3 regions of the Serratia sp. NPDC078593 genome follow, and region 3 is predicted to be linked to each of the others. Evidence: riboswitches for the same ligand, from Rfam matches in the RefSeq annotation. Region 3 holds a riboswitch; each other region holds the start of a gene.
What was found. A riboswitch is a leader RNA that binds a small molecule or an ion and turns the genes downstream of it on or off. The one in region 3 is predicted to bind thiamine pyrophosphate.
Positions count from the first base shown of each region.

Region 1 (4,605 bases), on a different contig from region 3:
ACTCGAACAGGATCATATCGATCAGTTGGTGCAATTAGTCGGCGATAAAAGTGTGGTACGCCAGATGCTGTTGTCGCAACTTGGCCGCAGTTTCCGCCAAGGTAAGCACATCTTACGCGTGTTGTACTACCGCCAACTCTATAACCTCTTACCCGGATCGGCGCTGCGCCGCTCAGAAACGCACCTAGCGCGGCAGATTTTCAGCGGATTGACGCGAATAAATGAGGAAAATGGGGAACTCGAAGCCGATCTGTCTCACCACTGGCAAGCCTTAACCCCGCTACATTGGCGCTTTTATCTGCGGCCAGTGATTCATTTTCATCATGGCCGTGAGTTGGAGATGGAGGACGTGATCTTATCACTCGCAAGGTTAATCCCTCAGCCACTGTTTTCACATCTCGATCGCGTCACGTCACCAACGACCAATGTTATCGATGTTCACTTACATACCCCTGACTACTGGTTGCCTTGGCTGCTGGGCAGCGTACATGCGATGATTTTGCCGCGCGAATGGCACAATCTGCCGGATTTCGCCCGTCACCCGATTGGCACTGGTCCCTACCGCGTAGTACGTAACCATCAAAACCAGATGAAAATTCACGCTTTTGATGATTATTTTGGCTTTCGCGCACTGATTGACGAGGTCAATATCTGGGTACTGCCTGAGGTAACGGAGGAGTTGGTGCACTCCGGCGTACAGTTACAGGCTGACGACACCGTTAACAACGAGCTGGAAAGTCGGTTGGAAGAAGGGTGTTATTTCTTACTGTTCGATCAGCGCTCAGCGCAGTGTCGCGATCCGGCGATCCGCCGTTGGCTATGCGAACTGATCAACCCTATTGCGTTACTGAGCCACGCGGATCCGGTATACCAACGTTATTGGTCACCCGCCTATGGCATTTTACCGCGCTGGCATCACAACTGTGAACTGGGGCAGCAACCCAAACCGCAAGGATTAACCGAACTGACGTTGACCTATTACGGCGAGCATTCCGAGTTTTACGCCATCAGCGGAGCCATTGAACCCTTGTTAGCGGCGCACGGCATCAAGTTGAATGTGCAAATTATCGATTATCAACAATGGCACCAAGGCGATGCGCACAGCGATCTGTGGCTGGGCAGCGCTAACTTCTATTTACCGTTGGAATTTTCGCTATTCGCAACGCTGTACGAACTGCCATTGATGCAACACTGCATGAGTGAAGATCTCAGCCAGGATGCCACAATGTGGCGAGATAACCGCTTGCCGTTGGCTGAGTTCTGTCAGCGATTAGTGAATCAGCATCATTTGCATCCGTTGTTCCACCACTGGCTGAAACTGCACGGCCAGCGCAGTATGCGCGGCGTTCGCATGAATACGCTTGGCTGGTTTGATTTTAAATCGGCCTGGTTTGCGCCACCGGAAGCATAATCGTCTTTCACCGATGCAACTTACTCTTTACAATAGCGCCGTCTCAACGGGGTGCAGAAACAATTTTTGCTGAGATATACCCACACAACGGCGTTGCGGCCACACGGCAACCACGCCATTGATAAAGGGGATAAACCCGTCGAACCTGATCCGGTCAATACCGGCGGAGGGATTTGAGCATGGCAGCCGCAGCTGCCCTCAGAGACCTTGCCCCTATTATTACAGGAGTGCAAAGTGATCAAAAAATACCTGCCCTGCCTCTTTTTGCTGCTCGCAGCACCCGCATTGGCAAAAGAAACCCTGACGGTTTACACCTACGATTCGTTCGCCGCCGAATGGGGCCCGGGCTCTGCCATCAAAAAAGCCTTCGAAGCAGAGTGCGACTGTGAACTGAAGTTTGTCGCACTGGAAGATGGCGTGTCATTGCTCAATCGGCTACGTATGGAAGGCAAAAACAGCAAGGCAGACGTGGTGCTGGGATTAGACAATAACCTGTTGCACGCCGCTCAGCAGACCGATCTGTTTGCACCTAGCGATATTGATAACAGTAAACTCACGCTGCCCGGCGGTTGGCAGAACAAAACCTTCGTCCCCTATGATTACGGCTATTTCGCCTTCGTTTACAACAAACAGACGCTGAAGCATCCGCCCAAAAGCCTCAAAGAGCTGATCAGTAGCCCACACCCTTGGAAAGTGATCTATCAGGATCCGCGCACCAGCACGCCGGGGTTGGGACTGCTGCTTTGGATACAGAAAGTCTATGGCGATCAGGCACCGCTTGCGTGGCAGCAATTGGCGAAAAAAACCGTTACCGTTACCAAAGGCTGGAGCGAGGCCTACGGTTTATTCCTGAAAGGCGAAGGCGATTTGGTACTGAGCTACACCACATCCCCGGCCTATCATCTGATCGAAGAGAAAAAGGACACCTACGCAGCGGCCAATTTTAGCGAAGGTCACTATTTGCAAGTTGAAGTAGCCGGTAAGCTAAAAGCCAGTAAGCACCCTCAATTAGCGGAACGCTTCATGCAATTTATTGTGACCCCCGCGTTCCAGAATACCCTTCCAACGGGCAACTGGATGTACCCGGTGATCAACACGTCTCTGCCGTCCGGTTTTGAACGCATGACCGTGCCACAAACCGCATTGCAATACAGCGCGGAAGAGGTCGCGAAACAACGCAGCAACTGGATACGCGCATGGCAAACCGCCGTCAGCCAGTGATCCCACGTTGGCTATGGCCCGGGCTAGTGGCCGCCAGCGTTATTTTGCTGGTCGCCTTGCTGGCCTTCGGCTCGCTGTGGCGTCATGCGCCGCAAAGCGACTGGCGTGCTATTTGGCAGGATAGTTATTTGTGGCACGTGGTGCGCTTCACCTTCTGGCAGGCTCTGCTGTCCGCATTGATCTCGGTGTTGCCCGCCATTGCGTTGGCGCGCGCGCTGTATCGCCGCCGTTTTCTTGGCCGCACGCTGCTACTTCGGCTGTGCGCCATGACACTGGTATTGCCAGTGTTGGTTGCGGTGTTTGGGCTGCTCACCGTTTATGGCCGTCAGGGATGGTTAGCAACCCTGTGCGGCTGGTTGAGCGTGGAATATCATTTTTCGCCGTACGGGCTGCAAGGTATTCTGCTGGCACATCTGTTTTTCAACCTGCCGTTAGCCACCCGTCTGCTGTTACAAGCGCTGGAAAACGTTCCGGTAGAACAGCGCCAATTGGCGGCGCAGTTAGGCATGAACGGTTGGCAACAGTTTCGCTTTGTCGAATGGCCCGCACTACGTCGTCAAATTTTACCGAGTGGCGCACTGATTTTCATGTTGTGCTTCGCCAGTTTCGCCACCGTGTTGTCACTGGGCGGCGGGCCGCAGGCCACCACTATCGAACTGGCGATCTATCAGGCATTAAGCTACGACTACGATCTCAGCCGCGCCGCATTACTGGCTTTGATTCAATTAACCTGCTGTCTGGGGTGGGTGATACTCAGCCAACGGCTGAGTCAGGCGCTACCGGTTGGCAATACGCAGGCCTTCCACTGGCGCAATCCGGAAGATAACCGTTGGCAACGCGCTACGGATTGCCTGCTGATCGTCGCCGCCTTGCTCTTGTTACTGCCTCCGCTACTGGCGGTCGTGGTGGACGGCGCCAATCAGGGGATGCTCCGCGTCTTGCAACAGCCAGTTTTATGGCAGGCATTATTGACCTCGTTGCGTATTGCGATTGGCGCCGGTTTACTGTGTGTCGTATTGACCATGATGCTGCTGTGGAGCAGCCGCGAACTGAAATTACGGCAGCGTCTGCGCTGGGGGCAAATGCTAGAACTGAGTGGGATGGTCATCCTAGCGATGCCAGGTATCGTGTTGGCGACCGGTTTTTTCTTGCTGTTTAGCGATACGTTAGGACTGCCGCAATCCCCTTATGCACTGGTGATATTGACCAATGCGCTGATGGCAGTTCCTTACGCATTAAAAGTATTGGATAACCCGATGCGCGACGTAGCAGAACGCTACAATCCGCTGTGTCTGTCGCTGGGGATGCAAGGTTGGCAACGGCTGCGTTGGATCGAATTGAAAGCCCTGCGCCGCCCACTGTCGCAAGCGCTCGCCTTCGCCTGTGTCCTATCAATTGGCGATTTCGGCGTGGTGGCCTTGTTTGGCAATGAGCAATTTCGTACCCTGCCTTTCTATCTTTATCAACAAATTGGTGCCTATCGCAGCAACGACGGTGCCATTACCGCGCTGTTATTGTTAATACTGTGCTTCCTGTTATTCACCCTGATTGAACGCTTACCGGGCCGCAATGATAAAGCTTGAGAAACTCACTTACCTGTATGAACACTTGCCGATGCGGTTTGATCTGAGCATCCAGCCGGGCGAACGCGTGGCGGTGCTCGGCCCCAGCGGCGCGGGAAAAAGCACGTTGCTCAGCCTGATTGCCGGCTTTTTGCCCGCAACCAGCGGCACACTGCGACTCAACGGCAACGACCATACCCATACGTCACCGTCAAAAAGACCGGTCTCGATGCTATTTCAGGAAAATAACCTGTTTGCCCATCTGACGGTAAGACAAAACATCGGATTAGGGCTGGATCCCGGCTTACGCTTGAACCTTCAGCAACACCAGCACGTCGAGCGCATTGCCGAACAGGTCGGGCTCAACGACCACCTACCACGCTTACCTTCGCAACTGTCTGGCGGCCAGCG
Region 1 covers NZ_JBNNGK010000001.1:121,841-126,445, forward strand. The annotation lists gene sgrR (HTH-type transcriptional regulator SgrR) at 1-1,411, shown strand, start outside; TPP riboswitch at 1,449-1,601, shown strand; gene thiB (thiamine ABC transporter substrate binding subunit) at 1,646-2,632, shown strand; gene thiP (thiamine/thiamine pyrophosphate ABC transporter permease ThiP) at 2,608-4,215, shown strand; gene thiQ (thiamine ABC transporter ATP-binding protein ThiQ) at 4,202-4,605, shown strand, end outside.
Region 1: another riboswitch for thiamine pyrophosphate. It lies ahead of thiB (thiamine ABC transporter substrate binding subunit); the one in region 3 lies ahead of thiC (phosphomethylpyrimidine synthase ThiC).

Region 2 (4,605 bases), on a different contig from region 3:
TTGACTTTGCTTTTTAAAGTGGCTTTAGTGAACTGGCTATTAGGCCATAATTCCAGAGCGACACCGGTAAAATGCTGGGACATTTCCTTGATGCCAATGACGCGCTTGCCACTTGCTGGATCATGAATGACAAAAGATGAGCGGCGTACTGCAACCAATACCACGAAGTGGCTCATGTCCCAGTGCAGTATGCAGGGAAGTTTCAGTTCTTTAATTTCATCAAGATCTAAGGTTAACGCCCGGCTATTTAGGTTAACCATCGTAGAGGCTTGCACCAGCGTATTCAGCGTTGCGCCTTGGCTCGACACGCTGAATTTATGGCGTAAGTTGTATAAGTCTATATTTAGACCATAATAACCACAAATCATAGCCAAACACGCGAGACTACATTCAGATGTTTCCGTCTGAAGTATTTGCGGTACGCGTTTGATCAGGCCGAAACTCAGCTTCTGAGAAATGAAACCAAATACATCATTACTCATCGATTTTCCCCGTTACGCTATTTTTAATTCCATAAAACGGAACAAACATCCATTGATACAAGGGGCGCTCTTCAAGGAACACGATGGCATTTGCTTTTAATCCGCTTGATAAATGCATTTCTTTTCCTTTATCACTGAACTCCGTGTTTTTTACTGCTACTAAAACTTTATAATAGTTATCTTTGACCATCCCATTATTATTTAATGCAGGGATGTTGTATTCTGATATTTCTTGGTTTGATACAGGAATACTGGAAATTGATTCAATTTTACCAGGGAATTGACCAAATTTCTCTGATGGAAATGCATCATAACGAATATTGATGCTGTCACCCTGTTTAATATAAGGCAAACTGTTGTTTGGAACCCAAATCACCAAGTAGTATTTGACATCGGTTGTTGGCCTGATTTGTGCCAAGCTGCTACCAACGTTGACCATTTGGCCTGGCGTTACGCTCAGTGATTCAACCAGCCCCGTTATTTGTGCGCTGACAATTGTCGTATCATCGGCATCATATTCTATTATTTTTCTTTTTAAATCATGCAGTTGATATTCATACTCTGCTATTTTATTTTCATACTCAGAAGATTGAGTCAGGATTTCGCTTTGCAACTTTGAAATTTGCAAACCTTCCTGAATACTTTGGCTATTCAGGCCTTGGTACCCATTCTGCTGTTGATAGAATAGGAATCGCTGGTTATTTAGCTGATCTTTGGTGATCAGACCTTTCTTGCGATATTCCTCATAACTGGCCATGCCTGCACGCATGTTCTTCACGCCCTCACGTGCACTGGCCACAAGTTTCTTTGTCTCTTCGTGTGATTCGACATATTGTTCTAGTTGGCTTTGCAAGTTGAGTATCGTGATTTTTTTAGATTTTTTTAATTTAGTGATAATTGAGTCAATATTGGCAATCTGCTTGTCTAACGCCTCTTTTCTTTCTGCATTGACATTACCAGACAGCGTCATTCTAGCTACGCTGACCTCATAAAGTGGATCACCTTTATTAACTTTATCACCCAATGCAACATACGCTTTTTTGACATAACCTTGCATGGGGGAGTAAATATTGATGGAGTGCGGGTAGGTTATTATTTCTCCGCTAACGTCAATTCTTCGGGTGTATTCTAAATAGTAAACCAAAAGGAATAATGTTATTACGAATAGGCTGGATAAAAATGCAACCATCCATGCAGGAGCACCATTTTTTAATAAAACCTTTCCTTTCCATTTCTGTTTTTGGTTTTCAATGAATTCCCGACGATAAATACCTTTTCTTTCCATAGAATGCTTATTATTTATATAGATAAGAGCAAATCCAGTATCAGCTCGGATTTGCTCTTATAATAATGTTCTCATCCACCTCTAATCGAGATGATTACAAAAAATGGATGATTAAATACCAGCAGAGATAACGTCAAACTGGCTTCAATGTAACATCAATTAAAGGTAACGACCTTCGTTGAAACCTTTAACTACATTGAATACGAAGTCGGTGAATACTTTAGCACCGCTAATAAAGCCATTAGTGATGCTACCGATGATAGTATTACCAGCATTGTTCATGTCTTTACCGATACCACCAAACAAGCCACCGCTCAGTGAGCCAAACATATCGCTCAGGAAACCAGCGCCAGAAACTTCGTGCATTTCTACTTTAGATAATTCTCTCATAGCTATTCCTTACTGAAATTTTATTTATGAAGTGAATGCTTTGGTGCTATCTTATTATAATAAGATTATTTGCACTCAGTACGTTCTACAGGTTTGCTTTTTGAGGTCACGACGCCGAATTTATCAACGCAACCAACCGTTACATAACAAACTTCTTTGCCTTCAACAATGCTCAGATTGTGGCTAACTTCACAGCCCATTGCGCCACCCAATACTTGCATAGCGACATTTTTTTCAATCTTTTTCATATTAATATCCTTATTAATTATATCTATAAGTCTAAATAGACAACAGATAGTGAAATAACTTATTCTTTTGGCGGAGTAACTGGATTAGCTGGGGCAGCTGGTTTAAATGCATTATTGAAGATTTTACCGATGTTATCGAAGAAACCCATACCCATACCAATGATAGAGCCAATGCTGTTACCAATGTTACCAGCAATATTGCCAATCATACCAGCAACGGTATTGACAGCAAGATCGGTCACTTTACCCAGTGTACCGAAGATATCACCGATCAAGCCAGCACCTGAAACTTCTTGCATTTCTACTTTAGATAACTCTCTCATAAATACTCCATTTTTTACTGATAGATGTGTGTCATTACATGACGATAATCCATGAATTGAATTTTACAACTCATGGACGATTTCTACAGGAGATAGTCACTACAACTTAGGATAAACACTTAACTGCCGGTGAATATTACACTCATTGTTGATGGATTATAAATAGGTTGTGCAATTCAAATGGGAATTTAAGGATAATTCTCAACTTATCACCGAAGTTATTTAATAAAAGTCCCAAAAATACTTTATTTTTATCAAGGTGTGATGAGTTTACAGTAATTATTACGTATTAATACACGGCATAATAAGGCTTTTTTTTATTTTTCATGGGTGAATATCAACATTAATTATCAAAATAATTTATATTTTTGCATGATGTGATAATCTTATCTGTATAGGTTGGCGATTGTGTGTAATAAATAATAAGAGTGATAGCGCTATTTGGTAAGGTAATATTTTCCTAATTATCTATGTGGGGATAATTTAACCGAAGAAAGTGGATGTGGCTATTAGCCCCTTTTGTGATATATGATTGTAGCTAGCAATACGATAAATCTATCATATTCAAAAGACTCGGGGTGCCCGATAGGGCTGAGATTTTACCCGTATTACCTGATCTGGATTATGCCAGCGTAGGGAAGTCTCGATACCCAACCGGTATCTGCCTTCTTAAACGCCGGTTGGGAGGATTATGATCGCTCGACCTGATATTTTACCCAGCGCTTGTGCTGCGGCCAGCTTCAACCTATTCAAACACCATTCTCCATTGATTCATTGCTTGACGAACGACGTGGTTCAGGCTTTGACAGCTAACGTCTTGCTGGCGTTAGGCGCGTCACCGGCTATGGTGACTGAACCGAGCGAAGCCGCGCAATTTAGCCGTATCGCCGATGGTCTATTAGTGAATATCGGTACGTTAACCGCCTCGCGTGCTGAATCCATGTTGGCGGCGATTGAAGCTGCTAATCAGAGTAATAAACCGTGGGTATTGGATCCGGTTGCCGTGGATGGGTTGACTTACCGTACTGATTTTGCGAGGCGTATATTGATGTTGCGGCCAGCTGCAATCCGTGGCAATGCGTCTGAAATTATGGCATTGAGTGGATTACAAGGTGGTGGGCGCGGTGTCGATAGCACTACCGACTCACGGATCGCGTTGCCTGCTGCATATCAATTGGCACAAACCAGTGGTGCCGTAGTTGCGGTGACCGGTTCGGTGGATTATGTGACCGACGGCAAACGCAGTTGGGCGATCCCCGGAGGCGATCGTCTGATGACTCGCGTTGTCGGTACAGGGTGTGCGTTGTCGGCGGTGGTAGCCGCATTTAGTTGCCTGCCGGGTGAGCGAATGGGGCACGTGGCTACTGCGTGTCGCGTAATGTCGTTATGCGGTGAACGCGCGAGTCAGCAGGCTGAAGGTCCTGGTAGTTTTATTCCGGTGTTTCTTGATGCGTTGTACCAGTTGAAAGCAGGGGCGCTGCAATGAAAAGAATCAATGCGTTAACCATTGCGGGCACCGATCCGAGCGGTGGTGCCGGTATTCAAGCCGACCTCAAGACATTTTCGGCGTTGGGGGCTTATGGTACCAGTGTGATCACCGCGTTAGTGGCGCAAAATACGTGCGGTGTGCAATCGGTTTATCATATTGAACCGGCGTTTGTGGCTGCACAGTTAGATTCTGTCTTGAGCGATGTACGTATTGATAGTGCCAAAATCGGTATGCTGGCAAACGCAGACATCGTACGCGCGGTGGCGGAGCGTCTGCACTATTATCAACCGCCGTTTGTGGTGCTAGATACGGTGATGTTAGCTAAAAGCGGCGATCCGTTGCTGGCGCCAGACGCCGTCGAATCGATTCGTTGCGAACTCTTGCCGCG
Region 2 covers NZ_JBNNGK010000006.1:71,843-76,447, reverse strand. The annotation lists gene ACQKDS_RS09030 (peptidase domain-containing ABC transporter) at 1-482, opposite strand, end outside; gene ACQKDS_RS09025 (HlyD family secretion protein) at 475-1,767, opposite strand; gene ACQKDS_RS09020 (hypothetical protein) at 1,927-2,157, opposite strand; gene ACQKDS_RS09015 (hypothetical protein) at 2,223-2,405, opposite strand; gene ACQKDS_RS09010 (hypothetical protein) at 2,465-2,728, opposite strand; TPP riboswitch at 3,293-3,384, shown strand; gene thiM (hydroxyethylthiazole kinase) at 3,420-4,214, shown strand; gene thiD (bifunctional hydroxymethylpyrimidine kinase/phosphomethylpyrimidine kinase) at 4,211-4,605, shown strand, end outside.
Region 2: another riboswitch for thiamine pyrophosphate. It lies ahead of thiM (hydroxyethylthiazole kinase); the one in region 3 lies ahead of thiC (phosphomethylpyrimidine synthase ThiC).

Region 3 (4,605 bases):
GCACAGCGACATAAAATCACCGGCCTGAGCACGCGTTGCCTTATACTCCGGTAAATAACGACCGGCCTGGCGCATCATCCATACGGGGGTAACATCCACCGGCTGACGCATCAGCGCACGCAGGTATCGATCGTTCTTCAACTCATTCATTTATCGGGCTCCCTTAATCATCTGCCGCTATTGTATACCCAAAATAATTGAAGATGCATCAAGGTGGCCGGCGCGTCTCCAACGGGGCGTGCCTCAAGCATAGGCCAACGAGCCGATAAGACGCACCCACGCAGCATCAAGCATCATAGAAATCCAAGTTAGGCCTCGCGGCATAAAATCACAGTGTCCTCGATCAGACGCCGAGCCACGGTGCCTGGAGGCGGCAACAACGGTAATCGGTCATAGCGATACCACCCCGCATGCAGTAATTCTTTCGGATCCGGGCACAGCTCACCACTGTGATAATCGGCCATAAACGCCATCATTAAGGAGTGCGGAAACGGCCACGGTTGTGAGGTTACATAACGCAAATTTCTTATCTGTAGCTGACTTTCTTCCATCACTTCCCGCGCAACTGCCTGCTCCAACGTTTCCCCCACTTCAACAAAACCGGCTAACACGGTATGAACACCGCCACGATGGCGAACATGTTGCGCCAGCAGAATTTCATCATCACGGCGAATCGCAACAATCACACAGGGGGCAATTTGCGGATAGTAACGCTCACGACAGTTTCCACACAGGCTGGCACTTTCGCTGCGGCTCAGGTGCATTTCATGGCCGCAGTAGCCACAAAATTTATGTGAACGGTAGAAATTAGCCAGTTGCACGCCACGCCCGGCGAGCTGAAATAAAGCGCGATCGAGATTGAGCAATTGCCGTACTGAGCCCATGTCTTTCGGCATTGACTGACGCACCAGCCACACGGCCTCGCCCCCCCATTCACCGATCTGGCTCGCGCGGCAGCCGCGTAAGCCCATCTTGTCGGCAGACCCTAACGGCAATTCACCGTTTGGTAACCACAGTTTGCTGTCATGACTGACTATCCACCAGCCATTCTCATTACCCGTTAATACAAGTTCCATATCGTTGTTGCACAACCTCCACTTCACTGGCACTCTAGAAATCGATTTTGTTACAATTTTATAACTTACCGTTACTTTTTCTTACTTACGGAGTCAATCATGCTCAACCGTTTGGAAAGCCTGACTCAGCGCGTTGGTGGTAGTAATGAATTAGTTGATCAATGGCTTGAAGCGCGCAAACAATTACTGGTCGCTTACTGCACTCTCGTAGGGATCAAACCGAACAAAGAAAAGCATACGCCGTTGAATGAAAAAGCGCTGGAGAACTTTTGCCATAATTTGGTGGATTATCTCTCCGCAGGGCATTTTCATATCTATGACAGAATTATCAAACGAGTGGAAGGTGTGGGCAGCCCAAAAATGGCGCTGGCTACGCAGATTTATCCCAAATTATGGATCAATACCGAGCAGGTGATGGCGTTCCACGATCGTTACGCCGATACGGAGATCGACCAAGATCTATGCTTAGCATTCCATCACTCGCTCTCAGAGATCGGTGAAGTACTGGCCGCCCGGTTTGCACTGGAAGATCGACTCATTCTATTGGCTGCAGAAAGCTGGGAGCAGAATCACCAAGAAACGGCACCGGACAACGCAACCCAATAGTTTTCCCTTGCAGCTAATAACAACGCCCTTTTATACTGAGGGCTCTTGTCGGAGTGCCTAGCGTCGCGCTTTTTATCAAAGTCGACCAGGCTGAGACCGTTAATTCGGGATCCGCGGAACCTGATCGGGTTAAGACCCGCGAAGGGAACAAGAGTAATCAATCGCCACCGGTAGATTTCCAACCTTAGAAATCCCTCTGCCGATCGGCTAACATCGTTACTCCCTCCGAACTCCAGACAAGCAATTTTCCACTCATCACCACACTGGTAGGAATTTGCTATGTCTAATGTGAACAAAACCCGTCCTCGCAAAGAACAGCGTGAACAAGCCCAACAGTTTATCGATAACCTGCAAGGCGTTGCCTTCCCCAATTCGCGTAGAATTTATCTTGAAGGTTCGCGCCCAGACTTACGGGTGCCCATGCGCGAGATTCAGCTCAGTCCGACACTCATCGGCGGCAGCAAAGACCATCCTCAATACGAACAAAACGAAGCGATTCCAGTTTATGACACCGCCGGGCCCTACGGCGATCCGCAAGCCTCACTCGACGTCCATCGCGGTCTGCATAAATTGCGAGCGGGCTGGATTAGCGAACGCAATGATACCGAAACACTGCGCGGGGTAAGCTCCGGCTTTACCCAGCAGCGTTTAGCTGACGAAGGGTTGGATCACCTCCGCTTCGAGCACTTACCGCAGCCACGTAAGGCGCTGCCGGGTCGCTGCGTCACCCAGTTGCACTACGCACGTGCGGGCGTTATCACGCCTGAAATGGAGTTTATTGCCCTGCGCGAAAATATGGGCCGTGAACGCATACGTGGCGAGGTGCTACGCCAACAGCATCCTGGTCAAAGCTGGGGCGCCAATTTGCCAGACAACATCACGCCAGACTTCGTCCGTCAAGAAGTGGCCGCAGGTCGTGCCATTATTCCCGCTAATATTAATCACCCCGAATCCGAACCGATGATTATCGGCCGTAATTTTTTGGTCAAAGTTAACGCCAACATCGGCAATTCGGCGGTAACCTCGTCCATTGAAGAAGAAGTCGAAAAGCTGGTGTGGTCGACGCGCTGGGGAGCAGATACCGTGATGGATCTTTCCACCGGGCGCTATATCCATGAAACACGGGAATGGATCCTACGTAATAGCCCAGTCCCCATCGGCACCGTGCCGATCTATCAAGCGTTGGAGAAGGTTAACGGCGTAGCGGAAAATCTGACTTGGGAAATGTTCCGCGACACCCTGCTCGAACAAGCGGAACAAGGGGTGGATTATTTTACTATCCACGCGGGCGTGTTACTGCGCTATGTCCCCATGACGGCCAAACGTCTGACAGGCATTGTTTCTCGCGGCGGTTCGATCATGGCCAAATGGTGCTTATCGCATCATAAAGAAAATTTTCTCTACCAGCACTTCCGCGAAATCTGCGAAATTTGCGCCGCCTATGATGTATCGCTCTCTCTCGGGGATGGCCTACGCCCCGGTTCCATTCAGGATGCCAACGATGCCGCCCAGTTCGCAGAGCTGCATACGCTCGGCGAACTCACCAAAATTGCCTGGGAATATGACGTACAGGTGATGATCGAAGGCCCTGGGCATGTCCCCATGCAGATGATTCGCCGCAATATGACCGAAGAACTGGAGCATTGTCATGAAGCCCCTTTCTACACGCTGGGCCCCTTGACCACCGATATCGCTCCGGGTTATGACCATTTCACTTCCGGCATTGGTGCCGCAATGATCGGCTGGTTTGGCTGTGCCATGCTGTGCTATGTCACTCCCAAAGAGCATCTTGGCCTTCCCAATAAAGAAGATGTGAAGCAAGGGCTGATTACCTACAAGATCGCCGCTCACGCGGCCGATCTGGCCAAAGGCCATCCGGGGGCGCAAATCCGTGATAATGCCATGTCCAAGGCACGCTTCGAATTCCGTTGGGAAGATCAGTTCAATCTGGCGTTAGATCCCGCCACTGCTCGCGCCTATCACGATGAAACGCTGCCGCAAGAGTCCGGGAAAATCGCCCATTTCTGTTCAATGTGCGGCCCCAAATTCTGCTCAATGAAGATTTCACAGGAAGTACGCGACTATGCCGCCGCGCAGGAAGCCGCCAAGCCGATCGAGGTATTATCCGGCATGGAAAAAATGTCTGCTGAATTTCGCTCTCGCGGCAGTGAGCTCTACCACAGCGCAACGGCCTGGCAGGAGGAGCAAAATGGCTGATATCGCGATGCCTTTCCCTGCTACGCCGCATCGTCTCGGGTTGTACCCGGTCGTCGACAACGTTGAATGGATCGCACGTCTGCTCGCGGCAGGCGTAACCACCCTTCAATTACGGATTAAAGACTTAACCGACGATCGGGTTGAAAGCGAGATCGTCGAGGCGATCGCGCTGGGAAAAAAATATCAGGCGCGGTTATTTATCAATGATTACTGGCGGCTGGCCATTAAACATCATGCCTATGGCGTGCATCTGGGGCAGGAGGATCTCGACACGGCGGATTTAGCCGCCATTCAACAGGCTGGGTTACGCCTCGGTATTTCAACCCACGATGACGCCGAAGTGGCACGCGCCAAAGCGGTGAAACCTTCCTACATCGCACTGGGGCATATTTTTCCTACGCAGACCAAAAATATGCCCTCCGCACCGCAAGGTCTGACAGAACTGCAACGTCACGTCGCGGATCTGCCAGACTTTCCCACCGTGGCAATCGGTGGGATCGACATTGATCGCGTCCCTGCGGTGCTGGCATCCGGCGTCGGCAGCATTGCGGTAGTCAGTGCCATCACCAAAGCGGCGGATTGGCGAGCCGCCACCGCCGACCTGCTACGGATGATCGAAGGCAAGGAGGTGCGACATGCATAACCCCCCGTCACTGTCCGATCACGAGTTCCTACGTTACAGCCGGCAATTGTTGCTGGAAGACAT
Region 3 covers NZ_JBNNGK010000026.1:6,836-11,440, forward strand. The annotation lists gene hemE (uroporphyrinogen decarboxylase) at 1-150, opposite strand, end outside; gene nudC (NAD(+) diphosphatase) at 309-1,076, opposite strand; gene rsd (sigma D regulator) at 1,176-1,682, shown strand; TPP riboswitch at 1,722-1,846, shown strand; gene thiC (phosphomethylpyrimidine synthase ThiC) at 1,962-3,899, shown strand; gene thiE (thiamine phosphate synthase) at 3,892-4,542, shown strand; gene ACQKDS_RS18930 (HesA/MoeB/ThiF family protein) at 4,535-4,605, shown strand, end outside.